Regions from separate parts of the Nocardioides sp. JCM 18998 genome, predicted to be linked through region 1. Evidence: predicted binding sites of a transcription regulator. Region 1 holds the regulator's gene; the other holds the start of a gene.

Region 1 (4,214 bases):
GGACAGCGGCGTCCCGTGCGGGAACTCGGCGTAGTCGTTGTCGAGGACGCAGTACGCCGGCGTGTGGTGAGCGGACGGCGCGCTGGCGAGCGGCTCGGGCGCGCAGTAGCCGTAGTAGCCCTGATCACCGATGTTGGCCAGGTAGATGTCCACGTCGTCGACGGGCACCGGCGCACCGTTGATCTGGGTGGTGCCACCGCCGGTGGTGTGGTCGGCCTCGGGCATCCGGTAGCCGGAGCTCTGGTAGATCGAGTAGATGTGATCGAGGTTGCTGAGCACGACCTGTGGGGTGATCGGGCCGCCCGCCTTGGGGGCGTCGACGCCCGCGCTCGCGTAGTGCACGCAGATCGGGTGGGTGGTGGAGCAGACGATCCGCTCACCGGCGAGCTTGGGGCGGGCGACCTGGGCCTCGGCCCGCTTGCGGGCGGCGCCGCGCAGCGAGCTCTTGGTCAGCGCGATCCGGCGCAGGTACATCGACGCATCGCCCGGCGCATCGCCGTCGGAGTCGCCGAGCGCGCTCGCCGCCGGTAGCCGTACCGCCGATCCGCGCTCCGCCTGAGCGGGGGTCGCAACGGACACGGACAGCAGCGACGCCACCACGACCACGAGGGTGGTCAGGGCGGCGGCGGAGGAGGGGAGGGCGCGCGTCACTCCGGCAGTTTAGGTGTCAGCTCCCAAACCGCCACGACGCCGGCGATGGTCACCATCCAGCCGACCAGGACGTCGAGCACCCAGTGGTTGCCCGTACCGATCACGGTAGCCGCCGTGATGAAGGCGCCGGCCCACCCGAGGATCTTGACGATCCGCCACCGGGCGTGTCGTTGCAGCACCATCGCGCACCACAGCGACCAGCCCGCGTGCAGAGACGGGAAGGCCGCCAGCTCGTTGGTGAGGTGGCCCAGACCCTTGGGCGCGGAGGCGTCGGAGCCCCACCAACCCTGGTCGGAGTGGAGGGCGAGCACGTCGGCGTAGCCGTCGAGGAAGCGCGGCGGCGCGGTCGGCAGCATGAGGTAGAGGGTCAGCGCCAGGACGGTCGTGACGAGCAGCGCACGACGGGCGGGGATGTAGGCGTCGCGCCCCTTGAAGTAGAGCCAGACCAGCACCGAGAGCGTGATGATGTAGTGCGCGGTGGCGTACCAGAACGAGGCGAGCAGGCCGATCGTGTCGTGGCGCACGAAGAAGTCGTTGATCGGGTGTTCCCAGTTGAGCCGTACGGCCCGCTCGATCCGGAGCAGCTCCTTCGCGCGGTGGATCGCCGGCTCGCGGGCGTCGCTGGCGAGCCGGCGCGAGAGGGTGTAGCCGACGTAGAGCGCCGAGATGAGCAGGAGCTCGCGCAGGCCGGCGCCGACGGTGGAGAGGCGCTGGCGGATGGTGCGACGCCCCGTCGGCGGGGCGAGGATCGCCTCATCGCCGGCGATGACGTTCTCCTGCACGCGGGTGCCTCCTGAGAAAAACGGTGGGATCGGGCGTGCCCGATCCCACCGATATTATGCCGAGGTCGCCTTCACAGGCTGCGTAGCACGGCGGTGACCTTGCCCAGGATCGTGGCATTGGTCCCGTCGATCGGCTCGAGCGCGGAGTTGTGGGGGAGCAGCCAGAGCTTGCCGTCCTTGCGGCGGAACTCCTTGACGGTCGCCTCGCCGTCGAGCATCGCGGCCACGAAGTCGCCGTTGTTCGCGGTCTGCGCCTGCTGGATGACGATGTAGTCGCCGTCGCAGATCGCCGCCTCGATCATCGAGTCGCCCTTGACCTTGAGCAGGAACAGCTGGCCGTCGCCGACGAGCTCGCGCGGCAGGGGGAAGACCGCCTCGGTCTGCTCCTCGGCCAGGATCGGTGCGCCCGCGGCGATGGTGCCGACCAGCGGGACGTAGTGCGCCTCGGGGCGGCTGTCGCCGATGCCGGTCTCGTCGTAGTCGACCTCCTCGGCGCCGCTGATCGCCTTGCGGGCCTTGAGCACCTCGGGCAGGAAGACCTCGAGAGCGCGCGGGCGATGGGGGTCGCGCTTGATGAACCCCTTCTGCTCGAGGACCTTGAGCTGATGGGCGACCGAGCTGGTCGAGGTCAGGCCCACCGCGGTGCCGATCTCGCGCATGCTCGGCGGATAGCCGCGCTGCTCGATGCAGTCGCGCAGGTGACCGAGGATGCGCTGCTGGCGGTAGGTGAGGCCGGTCGCATCCGGCGGGCCGTCGGGCAGCTCAGCCAGGTTGCTCTGCTCCTTGGAGGTCATGCGTCTCACGGTAGTGCCGCGCCCGGGTGGATTCAAACAGATGTTCGATCCGGCGTGTCGCGAGACGGCACAAGAAATCTCGTTCGAACACTTGAACGAGTTCGAACCTTTGTTCTACTCTCGCTCATGTGTTCGATCGAACGTCTGATCGAAAGCCGCTGATGGTCGCTCCACCGAAAACTGTCAGTGGTCGCGGTTAGACATCGTCTCGGACACACCAAGTCCCGCCTTCCCCAGGAGACTGACATGAGCTCGATGACCCTCGACCAGCTGTTCGAGACGCCGCGTACGACCGACGTCCGAGCGGTCCGCCCGGCGACTGCGGCCCGCGCGCCGCGTCAGGGCTCGACGCTGCGGCTCACCCGACGCGGTCGCGTGGTCGTCTTCGTCGTCGGCCTGATCGCGCTGCTCGGCGTCGGCCTGCTCATCTCCAACGGCGCCGGCGCCGCCTCGCAGGCCGGTGCCCCGGAGTCGACCCACTCCGTGGTCGTCGCCCCCGGCGACACGCTGTGGGACCTCGCGTCGGCGGCCTCCGACGACGGCGACGTCCGCGCGATGATCGATCACATCGAGAAGATCAATGGCCTCGCTGGTGCGAGCCTGTCGGCTGGTCAGACTCTGCGTATCCCGAACTGACGGGAGCGCTCGCCAGCGCCCGGAGTGCCCGGGCGCCCAGCAGCAGCGCGACGAAGAGGCACGCCGCGGCTCCGATCGCGGCCAGCAGCAGGAAGAGCCACGACGCGCCGTCGCCGTCGCGTGCATCGCCACCGAAGTCGATCGCGGCATAGACCAGATAGCCCCACGCGATCAGCGCCACCGTGACGCCGAGCGCCAGCGCGAAGACGTCCCTGCGGAACCGTCGCGGCGGCCGAGCCGCCCTCCGGCTGCCCTTGCGCTTGCCACTGTTCTGCTGCCCCACGCGCCACATTCTCTCCTGAGATGGGGCGCTTTGGCGCCCCTTGAGCGCGACACGCCGAGGTCTCGCGGCGCGCCGCGCCGGAGCACTTGCATGCCTTGCGGCCGGGGCATAGAGTCACCACTACATCTAGTAGTTACACGGATGTAGTTATCCACATCTAGTTCACATTTGTGCGTGCTCGTTGCACAGATCGCGACGCGTTCTCCACAGTCGGGGCGGCTTCCTCCACAGGGGGATCCACACCGGCGAGCCCCATGAACGATGCAGAGACCACCCGAGGAAGGAGGACCGTCATGCACTGCCCCTACTGCCGGCACAACGACACGAAGGTCCTCGACTCCCGGGTGGCCGAGGACGGCGGCTCGATCCGCCGGCGTCGTCAGTGCCAGGGCTGCGAGAAGCGGTTCACCACCGTCGAGCTGATGCAGCTGACCGTGCTCAAGCGCTCCGGTGCGACCGAGCCGTTCAACCGCGACAAGGCGGTCGCCGGCGTCCGCAAGGCCTGCAAGGGCCGCCCGGTCACCGAGGACCAGCTGGCCTGCCTGGGCCAGGAGGTCGAGAACACGCTCCGTACGAGCGGCTACGCCGAGGTGCCCGCGCACGAGGTCGGCATGGCCATCCTCGCGCCGCTGAGCACGCTCGACCAGGTCGCGTACCTGCGGTTCGCCTCCGTCTACCGACAGTTCGAGTCGGCGGACGACTTCGAGGACGAGATCGCCAAGCTGCGCGCCGAGCGCAGCCTCAGCCCTGCCGGCTGACACTCAGGGATAACACCACAGACAGCCCGGGCAGGCCGTGGGGAAGCGTGCCTGTCCGGGCCACCAGCAACAGCAAGAGACCGATGAAATTCACGCGACAAGGGGACAAGGCAATGACCGAGACGGTGAGCGGTTCGGGCCAGCAGGCGCGCACCGGGGGCGGGCTCCAGCTCGAGCGGGTGTTCAGCACCGAGGGCGTCCACCCGTACGACCAGATCACCTGGGAGCGGCGCGACGTCGTCCAGACCAACTGGAAGACCGGCGAGACCGTCTTCGAGCAGCGTGGCGTCGAGTACCCCGACTTCTGGTC
Region 2 (4,214 bases), 370 kb from region 1:
CGGCCGTACGTCGGCGTGACCCGCCCGCGAGGCCGGGTCAGCCGCGGGCGCCCCGCCACAGGCCGAAGGTGAGACCGTCGACGAGCGCATCCCAGGAGGCCTCGATGACGTTCTCGCCGACGCCGACGGTGACCCACGAGGTCGTGCCGTCGGAGGTCTCGATGAGGACGCGGGTCTTCGCGTCGGTGCCGTGGCCGTCATCGAAGAGGCGGACCTTGTAGTCGATCAGCTCGAACCTCTCGACCACCGGGTAGGCCAGCACGATCGCGGCCCGCAGCGCCTGGTCGAGCGCGTTGACCGGGCCGTTGCCCTCGCGGGTGACGACGTAGCGCTGGCCCTCGGCGTGCAGCTTGACGGTGGCCTCGGTGGAGCCGTCGTCCTGGGAGATGACGCGCCACGACTCGAGATCGAAGTACGAGGGACGCTTGCCCTCGACCTCCTCGAGGAGAAGCAGCTCGAAGGAGGCGTCGGCCGCCTCGAAGGTGTAGCCGGCCGCCTCCCGCTCCTTGACCCGGTCGGTGACGCGGGTGACCAGCTCGCGGTCGGTGAGCTCGTAGCCGAGCTCCTTGCCCTTGAGCTCGATGCTCGCGCGCCCGGCCATGTCGGAGACCAGCAGGCGCATGTCGTTGCCGACGCCGGCCGGGTCCATGTGCTGGTACAGGTCGGGGTCGACCTTGATCGCGGAGGCGTGCAGGCCCGCCTTGTGGGTGAAGGCGCTGGCGCCGACGTACGGCTGGCGGGTCGCCGGCGGGAAGTTGGTCACCTCCGCGATGGCGTGGGCCGTACGGGTGGCCTCGGCCAGGAGGCCCTCCGGGAGGACCTGGCGGTCGAGCTTGAGCTGGAGGTTGGCGACGACCGCGATCAGGTCGGCGTTGCCGGTCCGCTCGCCGTACCCGTTGATCGTGCCCTGCACGTGGGTGGCACCGGCCTCGACGGCGGCAAGCGTGTTCGCGACCGCGCAGCCGGTGTCGTTGTGGCAGTGGATGCCGACTCGGACGCCGGTCGTGTCGATGACGTCGGTGACCACGTCGGTCAGCCAGGTCGGCAGCATGCCGCCGTTGGTGTCGCACAGCGCCGCGACCTCGGCGCCCGCCTCGAACGCGGTGCGCAGGACCTCGAGGGCGTACGCCCGGTTGGCGCGGTAGCCGTCGAAGAAGTGCTCCGCGTCCAGGAACACACGGAGACCCTCGTGCGTCAGGTGGGCGACGGTGTCGCGGACCATCGCGAGGTTCTCCTCGAGCGTGGTCTTCAGAGCCAGCTCGACGTGCCGGTCGTGGCTCTTGGCGACGAGGGTCACGACGCTCGCGCCGGAGTCGCGCAGCGCGGCGACCATCGGGTCGTCGGCGGCCTTCAGGCCCGCACGCCGCGTCGAGCCGAAGGCGGCGAGCTTGGCGTGCTTGAGGTCGAGCTCCGTCAGCGCGCGCTTGAAGAACTCCGTGTCCTTGGGGTTGGCACCCGGCCAGCCACCCTCGATGAACCCGACGCCGAAGCCGTCCAGCTGGCGCGCGATGGCCAGCTTGTCCCCCACGGAGAGGTTGAGACCCTCCTGCTGCGCGCCGTCGCGCAGGGTGGTGTCGTAGACGTGGAACGAGCCCTGGAGATCCATCGTGGTCACTTCTGTCTATCGGTCGTCATGCGGTCGGTGATCGTGCTCGGGCAATAAAAAAACCTCTCGGGAACGAGAGGTTGGCGCATCGTGTCCCCTACTGCCGGGGTCGCGATGCGCTAGCGAATGATGATGACGCTGATTGCCACGGTCGACATCCTGCCACACCTCTGTTCTCTGTCTGCCGGGAACCGACATCCGGACCCTCGGGCACGGGTGCCGGTGGTTGAGGTGCGAGCGAAGCGAGCCTCGAAACCACCGCAATCGCTATGCCGTGATGTCTTGAACTCGACCACACGCATGGTGGTCCGACGGTGCTGTGCTCCGCGCTGGGACGGTGCCAAGACACTGTGCTGGCACCCGCTGTACCACGCTTCTCTCGTTCGTCTTCGTGATCGCCAGCAGGCCCTACAGGCGCAACCCGTCCACCGGCGGTTGCCGGTGGGTGGCTTGCGTACCGGTGGCGACGGTTCCAGCCAGAGATTTCAAGGGAAGAACGGCACCGCGGGTGCCGGTCGAGTGTCTTGGCACAGCAGGTGCCGAGAGCACAGTTCCGTCGGGCCACTAGCCCCGTGGCACGGAACAAGGACCAGAGAAGATGTTCGAAAAGAAGTCTCTGGACAGGTCCGATGAGGCCCAAAACTGTCGGTCCCTGTCCGTAGATTCGAACCATGACCACCGCACCGATCCAGGATCTCGACCGGGACACCCCGGCCGGACTCCTGGATGCGATGCGACGCGACCGCGAGGACGCCCGCCAAGCCGAGATCCGGCTCATGCTCGACGCCCTCGCGTGGGCCGACCTGCACTCGACCGACTCCTTGGACCGGGCGATGACGGTGCCCGGCACCGACCACGAGCTCGCGATCGCCGGCGAAGGGGCGCCGCTGGTGGCCGAGTTCGCCGTCGCCGAGCTCGCCACCGCCCTGGGACGCTCCGCCGACTCAACCCGCCTGTGGCTCGGCACCGTCCTGGAACTGCGCTACCGACTGCCACTCGTGTGGGCGAGGATGGTGTCGGGACCGTTGGAGCCGTACAAGGCCCGCCAGATCGCCTCCCAGACCCTCGCCCTGTCTCCGGACGCGGCAGCCTGGGTGGATGCCCAGGTGGCACCGGTCGCGCACAAGATCGGGATCGTGCGCCTCGAACGCATGGTCACCGAGGCGATCCGACGTTTCGACCCCGAAGAAGCAAAGGCCCGGGAGGTCGCCGCGGCCGAGCACCGCCACGTCACCATCCACGACCGTGACGTGGTCGGAGGCTGTGTCGGAGTCAGCGCGAGCCTGGACGCAGTCGACGCCCGCGACTTCGAGACCGCGATCGCCCGCGCCGCGCACGCCCTGCTGTTGGCAGGCTCGGAGGAGTCGTTGGACGTGCGGCGGGCGTTGGCGGTGGGTGAGATCGCGCGACGCGAGCTCGGACTCGACCTCACCACCGGCGGATCAGCCGCGACCCTGTACGTCCACCTGAACGCGGTCGAGCCGGAGATCACTCGCGTCGAGCACGGCTCCGGCGACTACGTGGTCGGGATCGAGCGGCTCCGCACCTGGCTCTCCCGGCCTGGCACCACCGTCTCGATCCGGCCGGTCATCGACCTCAACACCGAGATCGCCTCGTCGGGCTACCAGCCCTCAGCGACCCTGCGGGAGCAGATCGTGTTGCGCAACCCCATCTGCGTGTTCCCGCACTGCACCCGCAGCGCCCGCTCGGCCGATCTGGACCACATCGACCCCTACGAACACGGCAGCACCACCAACTCGGCGAACCTGGCACCCCTGTGCCGGCTCCACCATCGGGTCAAGACCCATGCCGGCTGGAGCTACACCCAGCTGAGCCCCGGCGAGTTCCTCTGGAGATCACCCCACCACCAGCACTTCCACGTCGACCCCACCGGCACCACCCCACTCGAGCGACCAGACGTGGGCCCATGAGCCACAGGGAAATACGCGAGACGCGGCACCCCTGTCGGGATGCCGCGCCTCGGTGATGCGTCAGATGACGGCGGGCGTCACTTGGAGAGCGACGCGACCTTCGTCTTGTCGGCCTTGACCGTCTTGGTGAGCTTGGCGACCTTCTTCTTCAGGACGACCTTCTTGTGGCCCTTGGCCTTCTTCAGAGCCTTCTTGGCCGCGGCCAGGGACTTGGTGTCCTTGGCGAGCTTGGCCTGAGCGGCCTTCAGGGCCGGCGAGGCGCCCGTGGTGCCGCCCGTCGACGACTTGGTCACATTGACCGACGGGAGCGCCAGGTCAGTGCTCGTCGCGGTGCAATTGATGCTGAGGCCACCGAGAACGCCACTGACAGCAGCGGGGAGCTTGACGGCCTGCATGCCGACGGCGCTCGGCGTGAAGCCAGCCAGCGTGCCGGACGCGTTGAGTGTGGCGTCCTTGGTGCCATCGGTGATCTTCGTCCCCTCGGGGATGGTGATCGAGGACGCGACGCTCTGCGAGCCGAAGGCGACGTTCCCGTTGAGAGTCCCGCTGATGGCACCACCGAATCCGACGACGATGATGTTGGCAACGTCAGCAGGAAGCGTGACCTTGGCGGTGATGGCCTTGCCCGGCACCTTGGTGCCGGCCGGGATCGACGCAGGAAGGGCCGGGATCGAGTA

What was found. Region 1 encodes LexA, which represses DNA repair genes until DNA is damaged. Its sites were predicted from a motif close to TCGAACANNTGTTCGA; they were not measured.
Region 2: a site for LexA is predicted at 2,197-2,212, ahead of ACZ5L9_RS01305 (HNH endonuclease signature motif containing protein). Genes of this name have one in related genera too.

Annotation. Positions count from the first base shown of each region.
Region 1 is NZ_AP043886.1:635,622-639,835, reverse strand. Features, by position in the region: gene ACZ5L9_RS03045 (MXAN_6640 family putative metalloprotease) at 1-651, opposite strand, end outside; gene ACZ5L9_RS03040 (phosphatase PAP2 family protein) at 648-1,433, opposite strand; gene lexA (transcriptional repressor LexA) at 1,505-2,227, opposite strand; gene ACZ5L9_RS03030 (LysM peptidoglycan-binding domain-containing protein) at 2,474-2,863, shown strand; gene ACZ5L9_RS03025 (hypothetical protein) at 2,805-3,146, opposite strand; gene nrdR (transcriptional regulator NrdR) at 3,440-3,904, shown strand; gene ACZ5L9_RS03015 (vitamin B12-dependent ribonucleotide reductase) at 4,018-4,214, shown strand, end outside.
Region 2 is NZ_AP043886.1:269,300-273,513, forward strand. Features, by position in the region: gene ACZ5L9_RS01295 (ABC transporter ATP-binding protein) at 1-19, shown strand, start outside; gene cimA (citramalate synthase) at 38-1,606, opposite strand; gene ACZ5L9_RS01305 (HNH endonuclease signature motif containing protein) at 2,278-3,537, shown strand; gene ACZ5L9_RS01310 (DUF6801 domain-containing protein) at 3,615-4,214, opposite strand, start outside.